Regions from separate parts of the Rhizobium sp. BK538 genome, predicted to be linked through region 2. Evidence: predicted binding sites of a transcription regulator. Region 2 holds the regulator's gene; each other region holds the start of a gene.
What was found. The regulator PhoB, encoded in region 2, activates phosphate uptake and scavenging genes when phosphate is short. The targets are predictions, from matches to a motif close to TGTCATNNANCTGTCAT.
Positions count from the first base shown of each region.

Region 1: FHX09_RS07550 (DUF1045 domain-containing protein) is a predicted target of PhoB. The motif match lies at 2,413-2,429, and genes of this name have one in related genera.
Region 3: FHX09_RS10460 (DUF2794 domain-containing protein) is a predicted target of PhoB. The motif match lies at 3,018-3,034, and genes of this name have one in related genera.

Region 1 is NZ_JACIFT010000005.1:71,242-76,500, forward strand. Features, by position in the region: gene FHX09_RS07535 (response regulator) at 1-500, shown strand, start outside; gene mnmD (tRNA (5-methylaminomethyl-2-thiouridine)(34)-methyltransferase MnmD) at 497-1,213, opposite strand; gene FHX09_RS07545 (FAD-binding oxidoreductase) at 1,212-2,390, shown strand; gene FHX09_RS07550 (DUF1045 domain-containing protein) at 2,503-3,225, shown strand; gene puuE (allantoinase PuuE) at 3,324-4,247, shown strand; gene uraD (2-oxo-4-hydroxy-4-carboxy-5-ureidoimidazoline decarboxylase) at 4,247-4,744, shown strand; gene FHX09_RS07565 (nucleotidyltransferase family protein) at 4,796-5,086, shown strand; gene FHX09_RS07570 (HepT-like ribonuclease domain-containing protein) at 5,083-5,259, shown strand, end outside.
Region 2 is NZ_JACIFT010000010.1:214,057-219,315, forward strand. Features, by position in the region: gene argF (ornithine carbamoyltransferase) at 1-755, opposite strand, end outside; gene FHX09_RS14780 (aspartate aminotransferase family protein) at 798-1,994, opposite strand; gene FHX09_RS14785 (GcrA family cell cycle regulator) at 2,423-2,956, shown strand; gene phoB (phosphate regulon transcriptional regulator PhoB) at 3,054-3,737, opposite strand; gene phoU (phosphate signaling complex protein PhoU) at 3,774-4,487, opposite strand; gene pstB (phosphate ABC transporter ATP-binding protein PstB) at 4,531-5,259, opposite strand, start outside.
Region 3 is NZ_JACIFT010000007.1:95,771-101,029, forward strand. Features, by position in the region: gene FHX09_RS10445 (ABC transporter permease) at 1-1,012, shown strand, start outside; gene FHX09_RS10450 (Bax inhibitor-1/YccA family protein) at 1,191-1,919, shown strand; gene FHX09_RS10455 (GNAT family N-acetyltransferase) at 2,030-2,587, shown strand; gene FHX09_RS10460 (DUF2794 domain-containing protein) at 2,594-2,995, opposite strand; gene FHX09_RS10465 (thioredoxin family protein) at 3,361-4,098, opposite strand; gene acnA (aconitate hydratase AcnA) at 4,330-5,259, opposite strand, start outside.

The sequences.
Region 1 (5,259 bases), on a different contig from region 2:
AACAGATCGCCACGGCGCTCAACATACTCCCCAATGTTCAGGAAACAGCACCGTCGCTGCTTCCCAAAGTTGAGTCTTCCGAAAGAATGCCGGCGGGGTTCATTGATGTGCTGGTCGCCGAGGACAACGAGGTCAACCAGATCGTCTTCAAGCAGATCCTGCAGGAAACCGGCGTCAGCTTTCTCGTCGTCAGCAACGGCCAGGAGGCGGTGGCGGCGTGGGACCGCTACACCCCGCGCGTCATCATGATGGATGTCTCGATGCCCGTGATGAACGGCCATGATGCGACGCGTGCAATACGCGATCGCGAGTGCGGACAAGGCCATCGCGTGCCAATCATCGGTGTGACGGCGCATGCGCTGGATGTCGACCGTGATCTGTGCCTGGAGGCCGGCATGGATGATTATATGTCGAAGCCGATCAGCCCGGAACTGCTTGAAGAAAAGCTGCGGCTATGGCTGGGCAGAAGCGAGCAGCGGGCGGACCGCTCGGCCAGCTAGGATTTGATGCCACAGAGCATCTCACGTTTTCCCGCAAAGCCGCTGCGGCGCTCCACAACAAAGCCAGCGGCAATCAGATTGCGCCTGACGAAGCCCGCCGCCGCATATGTCGCGAAGGTCCCGTTAGGCTTCGTCTTCTCGCAGACGAGGCGCATCAAATCCTCGCACCACATGTCGGCATTGCGCGACGGAGCAAAGCCGTCGAGATACCAGGCATCGAAGCCCGCCTCAGCGGCCGCAACACCTTCGAGTGCGCGGCCGCAGACGACGCTGAGGGATGTCTGGTCATCGAGCCTCAGGGATACGGTTCCCTGCGGCGTTTCCGGCCAGGCTGCCGTCAGGGCTTGCCGTTCGGCATCGATCTCTGTCCAATGAGAAAGTGCACGGTCGATTTCCCGGCGCTGCATCGGATAGAGCTCGAACGACATGAAGTGCAATTGCTGGCCGATGCGCCGATTGAGCTTCCACTGTCGCCATGTTTCGGCAAAGTTCAGGCCGGTGCCGAAGCCGAGTTCGCCGATCAGGAAGTCGCTCTGCTCCTGCCAACGCTGCGGCAAACCGTTGCCAGCCAGAAAGACATGCCCGCATTCCAACCTGCCATCGGTCTGGCAATAAAAATGATCGCCAAAGGCCGGTGAATAGGGCATATCGCCGTCGCGCCACTCCAACGGCCCATGTGCGCCAGCAATTTTTTCAGGATCTGTATCTGTCATGCCCAAAGCCGATAGTCCGGCCTTGTCTTCCGGTCAATCATCGACCGCCCTATTGATCGTCGGCGGTGGGATCATGGGGCTGTGGGCGGCAGTTCACGCCGAAAGGCTGGGTATCGATGCAGTGCTCGTCGATGCCGGTCGGCTTGGCCACGGGGCGAGCGGCGGCCTGCTCGGCGCGCTGATGCCCCATATGCCGGACAAGTGGAACGCCAAGAAGCAATTTCAGTTCGATGCGCTGGTTTCGCTGGAAGCGGAGATTGCCGCGTTGGAACAGCAGACGGGCCTTTCCGCCTGCTATCGCCGCTCTGGGCGCCTTATCCCGCTGCCGAAGCCGCATTTGCGTGAGATCGCCTTTGGTCATTCCCGCGATGCCGAAGATAGCTGGATCGCGGGCGAGCGGCGTTTCCACTGGCACGTCCTCGACAGGCCTCCCCAGGAGAATTGGCTTGACGCAGCGGCCGGCGAAAGCGGCTTCGTGCACGATACGCTTGCGGCAAGGGTTGCCCCCCGATCGCTGACTGCAGTACTGGCCGCATCGACGCGCGACGCACGGCATGTGCGGGTTGCCGAATACGTTTCGGTCGATGATATCGATTTTGAGCGCAAGGCTGCGAAAACGACCGCAGGTAACATTGCGTTCGGCCGCTGCATCGTCGCAGCCGGTCACGAATCCTTTCCCTTGCTGGGGCGTTACACCGCCGGCCTTGCGCGGCCGCTCGGCCAGCCCGTCAAAGGGCAGGCGGCGTTGTTGAAAGCCGATGTCGACCCATCCTTGCCGACCATCTTCCGTGACGGGCTCTATATCGTTGCACACGAGGGCGGCCACGTCGCCGTCGGCAGCACCAGCGAGAATCGTTTCGACGAGCCGTTCTCGACCGATGGACAGCTCGACGCACTGCTTGAGGCAGCCGGACAGCTGGTGCCGCTATTGAAGAGTGCGCCTGTGCTTGAACGGTGGGCCGGTTTGCGGCCGAAGGCAATCGACCGTGATCCGATGATTGGCGTGCACCCTGACTACGACGGCCTGATCGCATTGACCGGTGGCTTCAAGGTCAGCTTCGGCTTGGCGCACCGTCTAGCGGCGGCAGCTGTCCACTTAGCCGCCGGTCTTCAGCCGCCCTTTGCGCTGCCCGAAAATTTCCTGCTTGCCAATCACATCCGCGTGGCTTCACGCTAAACGTGAATTAGCATTTCCTGCCTTTCGTCAATTTGTCACGCAAATCACCTATCTGCTAGCGCAATCGCGGCGCCGACGGAGGGCTGCGCCGTTTGTCTACGGAGGAAATTTGATGCGCTACGCCATTTGCTTTACGCCCGCTGCGAGCGACCCGCTCTCGCATGTGGCCGCAAATTGGTTGGGTCGGAACGTGTTTTCCGGCGATATGGTCGAGCCGATTGCGATACGCGGCCTGAGCATTCACGAGATCGCCTTCCACACGGCGATGCCACGCCGCTACGGGTTTCACGGTGTCCTGAAGGCGCCCTTCCGCCTGGCCGCCGATGTGACGGAGGCGCAACTTCTGCGTGATCTCATGCGCTTCTGCGGCACGCTGACGCCGTTTCACATCAATCGGCTGGAGGTGGCCCGGCTCGGTGGATTCTACAGCCTTGTGCCGTCGCTGCCTTGCGAACACGTCCACTATCTTGCCAATGGCGTTGTTCAGGAGTTCGACCGATTCCGCGCGCCGTTGAGCGAGGCGGAAATCGAGCGCACCGATCCGGGCGGTCTGTCGGCGGCGCAGTTCGCCAATCTGCACCGCTGGGGAAGCCCCTATGTGATGGACGAATTTCGCTTCCACATGCCGCTGACCGGACCGGTCAGCCATTGTGACATGCCACGAGTCGAGCACGCGCTACGCGACGTCTTCGAGCCCGTGCTTGCCGATTCCGTGAAGGTTGCGAATGTCGCGCTGATGATCGAAGAGGGAAATGGCGGACCGTTTCGCGTGCATTCGCTGCATCCGATGGGCAAAGTCAGCGCCCGGAAAGATCGCGTCCCCGCGCTAGCCTAGGAGTTGTGCCACAACGGCAAAACTCTGTTGCGTACTTTCCGTCTCGACATTCCGTCTCCGGGTGTTACCGTTTCGCCGACTTTGAGGAAGGTGATTTCATGGTATCCGAGACTTATCCGCGCAATCTGATCGGTTATGGACGCAATACGCCCGATCCGAAGTGGCCGGGCGATGCGCGCGTGGCCGTCCAGTTCGTCATCAACTACGAGGAGGGCGGCGAGAGTTGCATTCTCGATGGCGATCCGGCCTCCGAGAACCTGCTGTCGGAAATTGTCGGTGCTGCAGCCTGGCCGAGCCAGCGCAACCTCAACATGGAATCGATCTACGAGTATGGTTCGCGCGCCGGCTTCTGGCGCTTGTGGCGCATGTTCACCGAGCTCAACGTTCAGGCCACCGTTTATGGCGTGACGCTGGCCATGGCGCGCAACCCGGAAGCGGTCGCGGCCATGAAAGAGGCCGGCTGGGAGATCGCCAGCCATGGCTACCGCTGGCTGGAATACAAGGACTTCCAGGAGGACGTCGAGCGCAAGCACATTCAGGAAGCCGTGCGCTTGCACACGGAACTGACTGGCGAGCGGCCTTACGGCATGTATCAGGGCAAGCCCTCAGACAACACGCTGCGCCTCGTCATGGAGGAGGGCGGTTTCCTTTATTCCTCGGATTCCTATGCCGACGACCTGCCGTTCTGGGTGAAGGGTATCGACGACAATCCGTTCCTGATCATCCCCTATACGCTCGAGACCAACGACATGCGTTTCGCCACACCGCAGGGCTTCAACTCGGGCGATCAGTTCTTCACCTACCTCAAGGATGCCTTCGATACGCTCTATGAAGAGGGCAAGGCGGGCAGCCCGAAGATGATGTCTGTCGGGCTGCATTGCCGCCTCGTCGGTCGTCCTGGCCGCGCGGCGGCGCTGAAGCGGTTTATCGAGTATGTGCTGAAGCACGACAAGGTGTGGGTGCCACGGCGTCTCGAGATCGCCCAGCATTGGCACACCCACCACAAGGCTGAGGCGATCTGATGCTGTCGCGTGACGAGTTCGTATCGCGTTACGGCGGCGTTTTCGAACATTCGCCGTTCATTGCCGAGCGCGCTTATGACGACGGTTTCGTCGGAGACGAGTTGACGGTGGACCGGGTGCATACGGCGCTCGTCGCCATCTTCCGAGCGGCGAGCCCGGAGGAGCGGCTGGGTGTGCTGCGCGCCCATCCGGATCTTGCAGGACGCCTCGCGATAGCAGGTGAGCTCACCGAAGACAGCAAGAAGGAGCAGGCAGGCGCCGGGCTCGACCGACTAAGTGCGGAGGAGCATGCCCGTTTCACCGAGCTCAACACGGCCTATGTCGAGAAATTCGGCTTTCCCTTCATCATTGCCGTCAAGGGCTTGAACAAGGACGACATTCTGGCGGCCTTCGAAAAGCGCATCGGCAAAACCCGCGACGAAGAGTTCGATACGGCCACGGCTGAAGTCGAGCGCATCGCGTTGCTGCGACTGGAAACGATGCTGCCGGCGCGTTGAAACAGGCGTCTCCGACTTTTCTCTTTCGCATCCGTGACTTATAGTTGCGCCATGAAGCCGTCAGAAGTGCTGGAGAAGAACAGGCAGGCGATCCGCGAAGCGACGAAGCGCTTCAACGCGGCGAATCCGCGTGTCTTCGGTTCCGTGGCGCGAGGGCAAGATCGGCCGGACAGCGATCTGGACATTCTGGTGGATACCTTGCCAGGCACTACCTTGTTCGATCTGGGAGGGTTGCTTGAGGAGTTGAAAGAGACGCTTGGTATCGAGGTCGATCTTGTAACGCCCGGTGGCCTGCCGGAGAAAATACGCGAACGCATTCTTTCGGAAGCGGTCGTTGTATGAGCGTCGAGCGGCTGGTGGAGTACATTGATCGTATGCAGCAGGCCGCCGAACAAGCACGCGCGCTAACCGAAGGTTTGACCAAAGAAACCTTTCTGGCGGACCTTAGAACCCAGCTGGCTGTCACAATGTCCCTGGTCCTTTTGGGCGAGGCAGCGGCTCGCATCGGCACGAAC
Region 2 (5,259 bases):
TGCGCCATCAAAGCCGAATTGACCTGATAAGGCTGGAAGACGTTGTGACCCCGGGCCCGATGTTCCTGATTCATGGAGACCCAGGTATCGGTCACCACGCAATCGACGCCAGCGACCGCACGGTCGGCATCATGGCAGAGCATGACTTCGGCGCCCTCATTGCGGGCCCAGTTCAGATAGTGATCCTTTGGCTCGGAACCAAGGGGGACCGCCATATTCATACGATAGCCGAAACGGGCAGCCCCTTCGACCAGCGAATGCAGCACGTTGTTGCCGTCACCGGTCCAGGCAATCGTCTTGCCTTTGATGGGTCCGCGATGCTCCTCGAAGGTCATGATGTCAGCCATGATCTGGCAGGGGTGCGTGTCGTCGGTCAGCGCGTTGATGACGGGAACGGTCGCATGCTCGGCCAGCTCCAGCATGCGGGCATGATCGGTGGTGCGGATCATGATCGCATCGACGTAGCGTGAGAGTACCTTCGCCGTGTCGCCGATGGTCTCGGCACGGCCAAGCTGCATTTCGGTGCCCGACAGGAATAGCGTCTCGCCGCCCAACTGGCGCATGCCGACATCGAAAGACACGCGGGTACGGGTCGAGGGCTTCTCGAAGATCATCGCCAGCATTTTGCCGGCGAGCGGCTTGTCACCCTGCCCGGCCTTGAAGGCCTGCTTGCGGGAGATGGCGTCATTCATGATGAGCCGCAGGTCGGATGACGCAACAGCGGAGAGATCGAGGAAGTGTTTGGGGGAAGCCATTGTCTTTACCTATCACGCCCGCCGTCCGGCAGGCATTATCCATTAAGCCGTCTTCTTGACCTTCGAAGCGCGCACGCTTTCGGCAGCGCGTTCTAGGCGGGCAAGGCCCTCACGGGCTTCGTCAGCAGTGACGACCAGAGGCGGCAGAAGACGAATAACGTTGTCGCCTGCGGGAACACCGAGCAGATGGGCGTCACGGATTGCCTGCAGCAGCTCGGAAGACGGCACGGCAGCCTTGACGCCGAGCAGCAGTCCCTCGCCGCGAACGTCCTCGATGATATCAGGATAGCGATCCTTGAGCGAGGCCAAGCCCTGACGGAAAACCAGCGAGACGTCGCGCACTTGCTGCAGGAAGCCGTCTGCGAGGATCACGTCGAGCACGGCACTGCCCACAGCCATGGCAAGCGGATTGCCGCCATAGGTGGAGCCATGTGTGCCAGCCTTCATACCGGAAGCGGCCTCAGCCGTGGCAAGGCAGGCGCCGAGCGGGAAGCCGCCGCCGATGCCCTTGGCGACTGCCATGATGTCGGGGGTGGCGCCGGACCATTCATGTGCAAAGAGCCTGCCGGTGCGACCCATGCCGGTCTGCACTTCGTCGAAGATCAGCAGCAAGCCGTGCTCATCGCAGATCGCACGAAGCGCCTTAAGGAACTCGCTGGCCGCCGCACGGACGCCACCCTCGCCCTGAACAGGCTCGATGAGGATTCCGGCCGTCTCGCTGGTGACGGCGCTGCGAACGGCATCGAGATCGCCGAACGGAACCTGATCGAAGCCGGGCGCCTTCGGGCCGAAGCCTTCGAGGTACTTCTCTTGGCCACCGGCAGCAATCGTCGCCAGCGTACGACCATGGAAGGCACCTTCAAAGGTGATGATATGAAACCGCTCGCAATGGCCCTTTGAGAACTGATAGCGGCGCGCGGTCTTGATCGCGCATTCCAGGGCTTCTGCGCCGGAGTTCGTAAAGAACACCTTGTCGGCGAAGGTCGCCTCGGTCAGCCGCTTCGCGAGCGTTTCCTGACCCGGGATTTCGTAGATATTGGACAGGTGCCAGACCTTGTCGGCCTGCTCTTTCAGCGCGCCTACCACATGCGGATGGCCGTGGCCGACGGAGGTGACGGCAACGCCTGCGCCGAAATCAAGATATCGCTCGCCCGTTTCGGTGATCAGCCATACGCCCTCGCCTCGCTCGAACCGCAGCGGGGCACGAGAGTAGGTATCGTAAAGCGCGGCTTCAGCCATGGCGCGATCTCCTGTCATTGACCACAAGCGGCCGGACTCCGGCTAAGGAAAGCGGGTCCGGAAAATTAAAAATGCCGCCTTTCGGCGGCGAGCAGCACTATTTACTTTTCGCACTGCAATGTCAACAAAACTGAGGTTTTCCTGCATGCGTCAAGCCGCCATCCGGAGGCGCTGGAGCTATCAACAACTAATGTTGCAGAAATGACTCTCTCGCCCAGCAAGTTGGGGAAAACTTGAAATTCGATTCGCCGAGATTCAACCGACTCTTGTCACAGACTCAGCCTCACACTAGGTTAAAACTCAATTACTAGACTGCATGCGGCGGAACTAGTCACCAAAATCGAGCAAGCGTTTCTTGCCTCGGATACGTCCGGGGCAATGGTGAGGGATTCTGCCTGCACCAACGCTAATAAGGCGGAGACAGGGGCATGAACTGGACAGACGAGCGCGTTGAAAAACTGAAGAAGCTGTGGTCCGAGGGCCTGAGCGCCAGCCAGATCGCAGCGCAACTTGGCGGTGTAAGCCGTAACGCCGTCATTGGCAAAGTCCACCGTTTGAGTTTGCCCGGCCGCGCCAAGGCCGGAGGCTCGACGACCACTGTCAGAACGCCCAAGCGCACGACATCCGCGCCGCGCGCTCCGAACTATGCATCTCGCGTCACCACGCGCACCGTCACCCGCCAGCAGGGTGCGACGATGCTCAAGGAAGAGATCGAAATCGATGCCATCGCGGAAATCAGCTACCGTCCGGCCGCAAACGTCGTCGTTCCGATTTCTCGCCGCCTCGGCCTGACGGAACTGACCGAGCGCACCTGCAAGTGGCCGGTCGGCGATCCGCTGAAGGACGACTTCCACTTCTGCGGCTGCGAATCCCCAGACTCCTCCCCTTACTGCACCTATCACCAGCGCATGGCCTATCAGCCGGTCAACGAGCGCCGCAAGGCCGCCAACCGGGTCGCCTGACCCGGAAGCCGGATAAGGAACAAAGAAAACGGGCCCTCGCGGGCCGCCTCGCGGGCCCGTTTTTCGTTGGACGGTGTGGATGCCTCTCAGGAGAGCTTTAGGCTTCCATGGAATAGCCGGCACCGCGAACGGTGCGGATGACATCCTGCATGTTGGAGAAGTTCAGCGCCTTGCGCAGACGCCCGACATGAACGTCGACGGTACGCTCGTCGACATAGATGTCATGACCCCAGACGCCGTCGAGCAGCTGGGAGCGCGAGAAGACACGGCCAGGGGATGCCATCAGGAACTCGAGAAGCCGGAATTCGGTCGGACCGAGACGGACTTCGCGGCTCTTGCGATGAACGCGGTGCGTCTCGCGGTCAAGCTCGATGTCGCCGCACTTCAGCAGCGTGGAAAGTACCTCCGGCTTGGCACGACGAAGCATCGCCTTGACGCGGGCGACGAGCTCCGGCGTCGAGAACGGCTTGACGACGTAGTCGTCGGCGCCGGTGGAGAGGCCGCGAACACGCTCACTCTCCTCGCCGCGAGCTGTCAGCATGATGATCGGCAGGCGCTCCGTTTCCGGCCGCATGCGCAGGCGACGGCAGAGCTCGATGCCTGATACGCCCGGCAGCATCCAATCGAGGATCAGAAGGTCCGGCGTGCGTTCCTGCAGCCGGATCTCGGCCTCGTCGCCGCGCAGGATTGTGTCGACCTCAAAGCCTTCAGCCTCAAGGTTATAGCGAAGAAGTACGCTCAGTGCTTCTTCATCTTCAACGACAGCTACTTTTGGTATCATTCGTTTCGGTCTCCTGGGGGCGCGGTCGCGGAACGATTATTCCGTAACGGCGCCGACGGTGTTGGCGGTATCGTCCTTCGGACGTTCGCCTTCCGGCTGAGCGCCGGTGGCCATGTAATAGATGGTTTCGGCAATGTTGGTGGCGTGGTCGCCGATACGCTCGATGTTCTTGGCGCAGAACAGAAGATGCGTGCAGCTGGTGATGTTGCGCGGATCTTCCATCATGTAGGTGAGCATCTCGCGGAACAGCGAGGTGTACATCGCGTCGATTTCCTCGTCGCGCTCACGGATCGACTTTGCCTTGTCGGCAGCACGGCTCGTATAGACGTCGAGCACTTCCTTGAGCTGGACAAGCGCCAGTTCGGAAAGGTGCTCGAGGCCGCGGGCGAGCTTGCGCGGCACGCCGGCGCTCTGGACCGCGATGACGCGCTTGGCGGTATTCTTGCCGAGATCGCCGACGCGCTCGAGATCGGCCGCAATGCGGATCGAACCCATGATCTCGCGAAGGTCGGCCGCCATCGGCTGGCGACGGGCGATGGTCACGATCGCCTTGTCCCCGATTTCGCGTTCAGCGTGGTCAAGGATCACGTCGTCGGAGATGACCTTCTGGGCCAGGGCCGTATCGCCGTTGACGAGAGCGCGAACGGCATCCGAAACCATCTGCTCGGCAAGGCCGCCCATTTCCGAAATACGGCGGGACAGGAATTTCAGATCGTCGTCGTAGGCAGAAAAGATATGTGTCGATGCCATAGGGCTCATCCTTGAGTATGGTGAGGGTTGCCGACGCCGGCGATCAACCGAAGCGACCCATGATGTAGTCCTGGGTGCGCGGATCGTCCGGGTTGGTGAACATCTTGTCGGTATCGTTCTCTTCGACGAGGTTGCCGAGGTGGAACATGGCCGTGCGCTGCGAAACACGGGCGGCCTGCTGCATCGAGTGCGTCACGATGACGATCGTGTAGTTCTCGCGAAGCTCGTGGATCAGTTCCTCGACCTTTGCCGTCGCAATCGGATCGAGTGCCGAGCATGGCTCGTCCATCAGGATCACTTCAGGGCTCACCGCAACAGCGCGGGCGATGCAAAGGCGCTGCTGCTGGCCTCCGGAAAGACCAGTGCCGGCTTCATGAACGCGATCCTTCACCTCGTTCCACAGGCCGGCGCGCTGCAGGCTGAGTTCGACGATCTGGTCCATGTCGGCCTTCGACTTGGCGAGACCGTGGATGCGCGGGCCGTAGGCGACGTTCTCGTAGATCGTCTTCGGGAACGGGTTCGGCTTCTGGAACACCATGCCGACGCGGGCACGGAGCTCCACGACGTCGATGTCAGGATCATAGATATCATCACCATCGAGCGTGATCTTGCCGGTGACGCGGCAACCGTCGATCGTGTCGTTCATACGATTCAGGCTGCGCAGGAAGGTAGACTTGCCGCAACCTGACGGGCCGATCAGCGCCGTCACCGTGTTTTCGCGAATGTTCAGCTTCACGTCGAAGAGCGCGCGCTTCTCGCCGTAGTAAACCGA
Region 3 (5,259 bases), on a different contig from region 2:
ACGCATGGCCGCTGGCGCACCGAATTTCTTCTTCGTCGACATTCAGGGGTCGGAACTCGAGAAATTCCGTAGCGTCGTTAAAGCCGGTTCCCCGGATGGCAAACTGGTCGAAGTGCCTATGCTGCGCGGGCGCATCCTCGCCTTCAACGGCGAGGACGTGACGAAGCGGAAGGTTCCGCCGGGCGGCCAGTGGGTGCTGCGTGGCGACCGCGGCATTACCTATTCGGAAACACTGCCGGAAAATGCGTCGTTGACCGAAGGTTCCTGGTGGCCGAAGGATTACAGCGGCGAGCCGCTTGTCTCCTTTTCAGCCGAGGAGGCCGCAGAACTCGGCTTGAAGATCGGCGACACCGTCACCGTTAACGTGCTTGGGCGTAACATCACCGCCCAGATCGCCAATCTGCGCAAGGTCGAGTGGGAATCGCTTTCCATCAACTTCGTGATGGTGTTCTCGCCCAATACGTTCCGCGGCGCCCCGCACGCCTGGCTGGCGACGCTCACTGACCCGACGGCGACCTCTAGCCAGGAGGCCACGATCCTCAAATCCGTGACAAATACCTATCCGACAATCACCAGCGTGCGGGTCAAGGATGCGATCGACATCGTCAACACACTGGTGGGGCAGCTGGCGACGGCGATCCGCGCCGCCGCCTCCGTTGCACTTATCGCCTCGGTGCTTGTTCTTGCCGGCGCTCTGGCTGCTGGCAATCGCGCTCGCACCCATGATGCGGTCGTTCTTAAGACACTCGGCGCGACGCGGCGAATGCTGATCCGCGCCTTCTGCTACGAGTACCTTATCCTTGGCGCTGCGACCGCAGTCTTTGCCCTCTTCGCCGGCGGCATCGCGGCCTGGTTCATCACCGCCCGGATCATGCGCATCTCCTCGCACTTCCTGCCCGATGTCGCCGGCCTGACGCTCGTGACTGCTTTGGTACTGACAGTCGGTATCGGTCTCATCGGAACCTGGCGCATCCTGGGGCAGAAGGCGGCACCCGTTTTGCGCGAACTCTGATTGACCAAACAGAGAAATTTCCTTCACCTTACGGCGATTTAACCCGATCCCGGGTTGCAAGGGCCTTGTTTGCGAAAGCCGAAAGGCTCATATTGTGTGCAGGCATGCTGGGCTCCGCAGCGGCGCCCGGGTTTCGCGCCCGCCACCGTGTCCACACCGGAGCTTGTAAGAGGAAACTATGGCTGACCTTCGTAATTACCAAGGCCGCGTTCAGACCGGCGAGATGATCGACCAGGGCCTACGCAGCTATATGCTCAAGGTCTACAACCTGATGGCGCTGGGTCTGGCGATCACGGGTGTAGCCGCTTATCTGGGCTTCAATTTCGCCGTCCAGGACGGCCAACTGACGCAGTTTGGCGTATTGCTTTTCCAGTCGCCGCTCCGCTGGGTGGTCATCCTTGCACCGCTGGCTGCCGTGTTCTTCCTGAGCTTCAGGATTAACCGGATGAGCGTTGCCGCCGCGCAAACGACCTTTTGGGTCTACGCCGCGCTGGTGGGGCTCTCGCTCGCGTCCATCTTCCTGGTCTACACACAGTCGAGCATTACACAGACGTTCTTCGTGACCGCAGCCTCCTTTGGCGCGCTCTCGCTGTACGGCTACACGACCAAGCGTGATCTCTCCGCGATGGGCTCGTTCCTGATCATGGGCCTTTTCGGCCTGATCATCGCGTCGATCGTGAACATCTTCCTGGCATCGTCCGCCCTTCAGTTCGCGGTCTCTGTGATCGGCGTGCTGATCTTCGCAGGCCTGACCGCCTACGATACGCAGCGCATCAAGGAACTGTATTACGAAGCCGACGGCGCAGAAGTAGCCGGCCGCAAGGCGATCATGGGTGCGCTAACCCTGTATCTCGACTTCATCAACCTCTTCATGTTCCTGCTGCAGTTCATGGGCGACCGCAAGTAAGGAACGGGGATGTATCAAAAAAGGCGGCTTCGGCCGCCTTTTTTGTTGCCTGGTCATGCGGAGAATGATTTCTGGAAGAGTCCATTGTTCATACCCGCCCGGCCGACCGCATGCCCATCTTCCTCCGCGACGCTTCCTCATCCGACCTCCCCGCCATCACCGCCATCTATCGCGAATCCGTCCTGAATGGTGTCGCAAGCTACGAGATCGTCCCGCCGCAGCAGAGCGAGATGGCGGCACGATTTTCCGCAATCACCGGTCAGAGCTATCCCTACATCGCCGCGATCGGTGAGGATGGCAACTTGCTCGGTTACGCCTATGCCTCAGCCTTCCGCACACGCCCAGCCTACCGCTGGATCGTCGAGGATTCGATCTACCTGGGACCGGAAGCGCGCGGCAGGGGAATTGGAAGGCGGTTGCTCGCCGAACTGATCCGACGTTGCACAGATCTCGGCTTTCGCCAGATGGTGGCCGTGATCGGCGGCGCGCATCCGGCGTCGATCGCCTTGCATCAGGCACTGGGCTTTGAGGAAACCGGCCGCCTGAAAGGAACTGGCTACAAGCACGGCCGTTGGCTTGACACAATGATGATGCAGCGCGCTCTGGGCGAAGGCGCGGCCACCGACCCCGATCCCTCTGTCTATCCAGGCACGCTGTTCAAGGTGTGACAGGGTTCACTTCTCGACGAGCTTCAGAACCTTATTGAAGACCTTCAAAACCTGCTGCAGCTCGTGTCCGCGCTTCAAGATGACACCGTGCGTATTGATAACGCAGTAGGCCCCCTGCTTGGCGGCGAGCTTTGGATTCTTCTCGATACGAAAGAGCGGCATTTCGCCCGATCGCTTGAAAACCGAGAAGATGGCGCGGTCTTTCAGGTGATCAATCGCATAGTCACGCCAGTCACCCTCGCCAACCATGCGGCCATAAATCCACAAAATCGCATCGAGCTCGCGTCGGTGGAACGTGACCGGCGCTGGGTCCCTGCTCTGCTTATATTCCTTGAGATCTACGACGACTGAGGAACTGTTCTCGGCTAACCGGCTCTCGCCGTGCCGCAAATCCTGCTGATCTGTCATCAGTCTCCCTGTGCCTCCGCTTGTGACAGGTGAATGACAGTTTGCCTTAGCGTTTATAAATTGCAAGCAGGCGATCAGTCACATTAATCATAGTCTGTGCAATCTCCCGAGTGCCGCAATTCAGTCAAAACAGCGCCTCATTTGCAAGGGAAATTCCCTCACGACTGCGCCGCGGGGCCGTTCGGACCCGCGTTGCACACGAATTGCGCATGATCTTTTTGCCAGATTCGGTCTGCTGAAAAGGTTGCGTGCGAGTTTGGCGCCAGCGCGCCAAAGGGCCCGGCTGACCGTATCGACCTTAACCCCAGCCCCGAATACGATCAGCCGGGCCGCCCCGTTTCCATCCGCGCAAGCAGATGAAATGGTCAGATGTTCTTCCCGGCCATGACGACCGTCGCTCCGAGGATCGCGGATGGTTTGCCATCGGCGGTGGAGGATTGAAGTAAAATCGCGCAGCCCTCAAGATCTGGCTTCTGCATCACGCTTGCCGGCAGCGTCAAGCTCGTTTCCTTGCCCTCCCACATGCCGACGGTTTCCACGTCTGCAACACTGTTTAGGTAGGCGATCTTCTTGCCGCTGTTTTCGCCCTTCTCGACCTCAATGGTTTTCTCACGGTTGAAGTAGACCATGACGACATTGGCTTTGCCCTGTCCTGCGCCGATCTTAATCTCGAGTTGGTCGCCGCGCATCTGTGCCTTCACCGGCACTGACAGCCCCATACCTTCAGCTGCATAGCCATCGATCTTCTTATTGATCGCGCCGAGATCGGCACCTGCAACGTGGTCGCGGCCATTGATGATGACCTGCGGCGTATAGACGTTGGCACGGCCCATCGCCTGCGCATAACCATACTGCCGCTCGGTATTTTCCTTGGAACTCAGCGTGTCGGCCCATCCCATGTAGTTCCAGTAGTCAACGTGATAGGCAAGAGCGATAACGCCCCCGGCCTCGACGAGCTTACGGAAAGCTGCATCGGCTGGAGGACAAGAAGAACATCCCTGCGAGGTAAAAAGTTCAACCACACCTTTCGGCGCGTCCTGGGCAAAAAGTGGGCCGGCAAGCGCCACACCTGCAACCAGAGAAATCAGAAACCGCGGGGACATTCATGCACCTTTTCTTCCGCACCTACCGCCACGCTTCGCCGCAGGTCCGATGTCTGAGCGTAGAGATAGTGGTTCTCGGTCGAAACGGAAAGTCACGAACGGGTGAGGCAAAGCTTCGTGGAAGCCAAGCTGAAACACATCGTCGTGAGCAGACATCCAATACCTTGCGCTCAAACAAAAACCGCCGGAAATCTCTTTCCGGCGGTCATTGTCATGCAAGTCTGTTAACAATCAGGCAGCGAGATCTCGCAGAACCGTCTGCAGGATGCCGCCATTGTTGAGGTAGACCACTTCGTCGAGTGTATCGACGCGCGACAGCAGCGGAACTTCCTTCACGGTGCCATCGCCATAGACGATCTTGGCGATCTTCTTTTCGCGCGGCTTGATGTTTTCCAGGCCTTCGATGGTGACGAGTTCGTCGCCCTTGAGACCAAGGCTTGCCCAGGTCGTTCCCTCTTCGAAGACGAAGGGGATGACGCCCATACCGACCAGGTTCGAGCGGTGAATACGCTCGAAGGACTGGGCGATCACGGCCTTGACGCCGAGAAGGTTGGTGCCCTTTGCGGCCCAGTCGCGGGACGAGCCGTTGCCGTACTCGACACCGGCGAAGATGACGAGCGGAACGCCTTCGGCCTTGTACTGCATGGCCGCGTCGTAGATCGATTCCTCTTCCTTCGACGGATAGCGGATGGTGTAACCGCCTTCCTTGCCGTTCGGGCCGAGCATGTGGTTGCGGATGCGGATGTTGGCGAAGGTGCCGCGCATCATCACTTCATGGTTGCCGCGACGCGTGCCGTACTGATTGAAGTCCGCAACGGCGACGCCGTTGCCGAGAAGGTAGGAACCCGCAGGCGATGCTGCCTTGATCGAGCCGGCCGGGGAGATATGGTCTGTTGTGATCTTGTCACCGAAGAGGCCGAGAACACGGGCATTCTTGATATCCGAAGTGCCGGTGCCCTTCTTGCCCATGCCGACGAAGTAAGGCGGGTTTTGAACGTAAGTCGAGTTGTCGTCCCAGGCATAGGTCTGGCCCGGAGGAACCTGCACCGCCTGCCAGTTCTCGTCGCCCTTGAAGACGTCAGCGTACTTCGTCTCATAGAGTTCGCGGGTAACGTACTTCTGGATGAAGTCCTGAACTTCGTGCGACGTCGGCCAGATGTC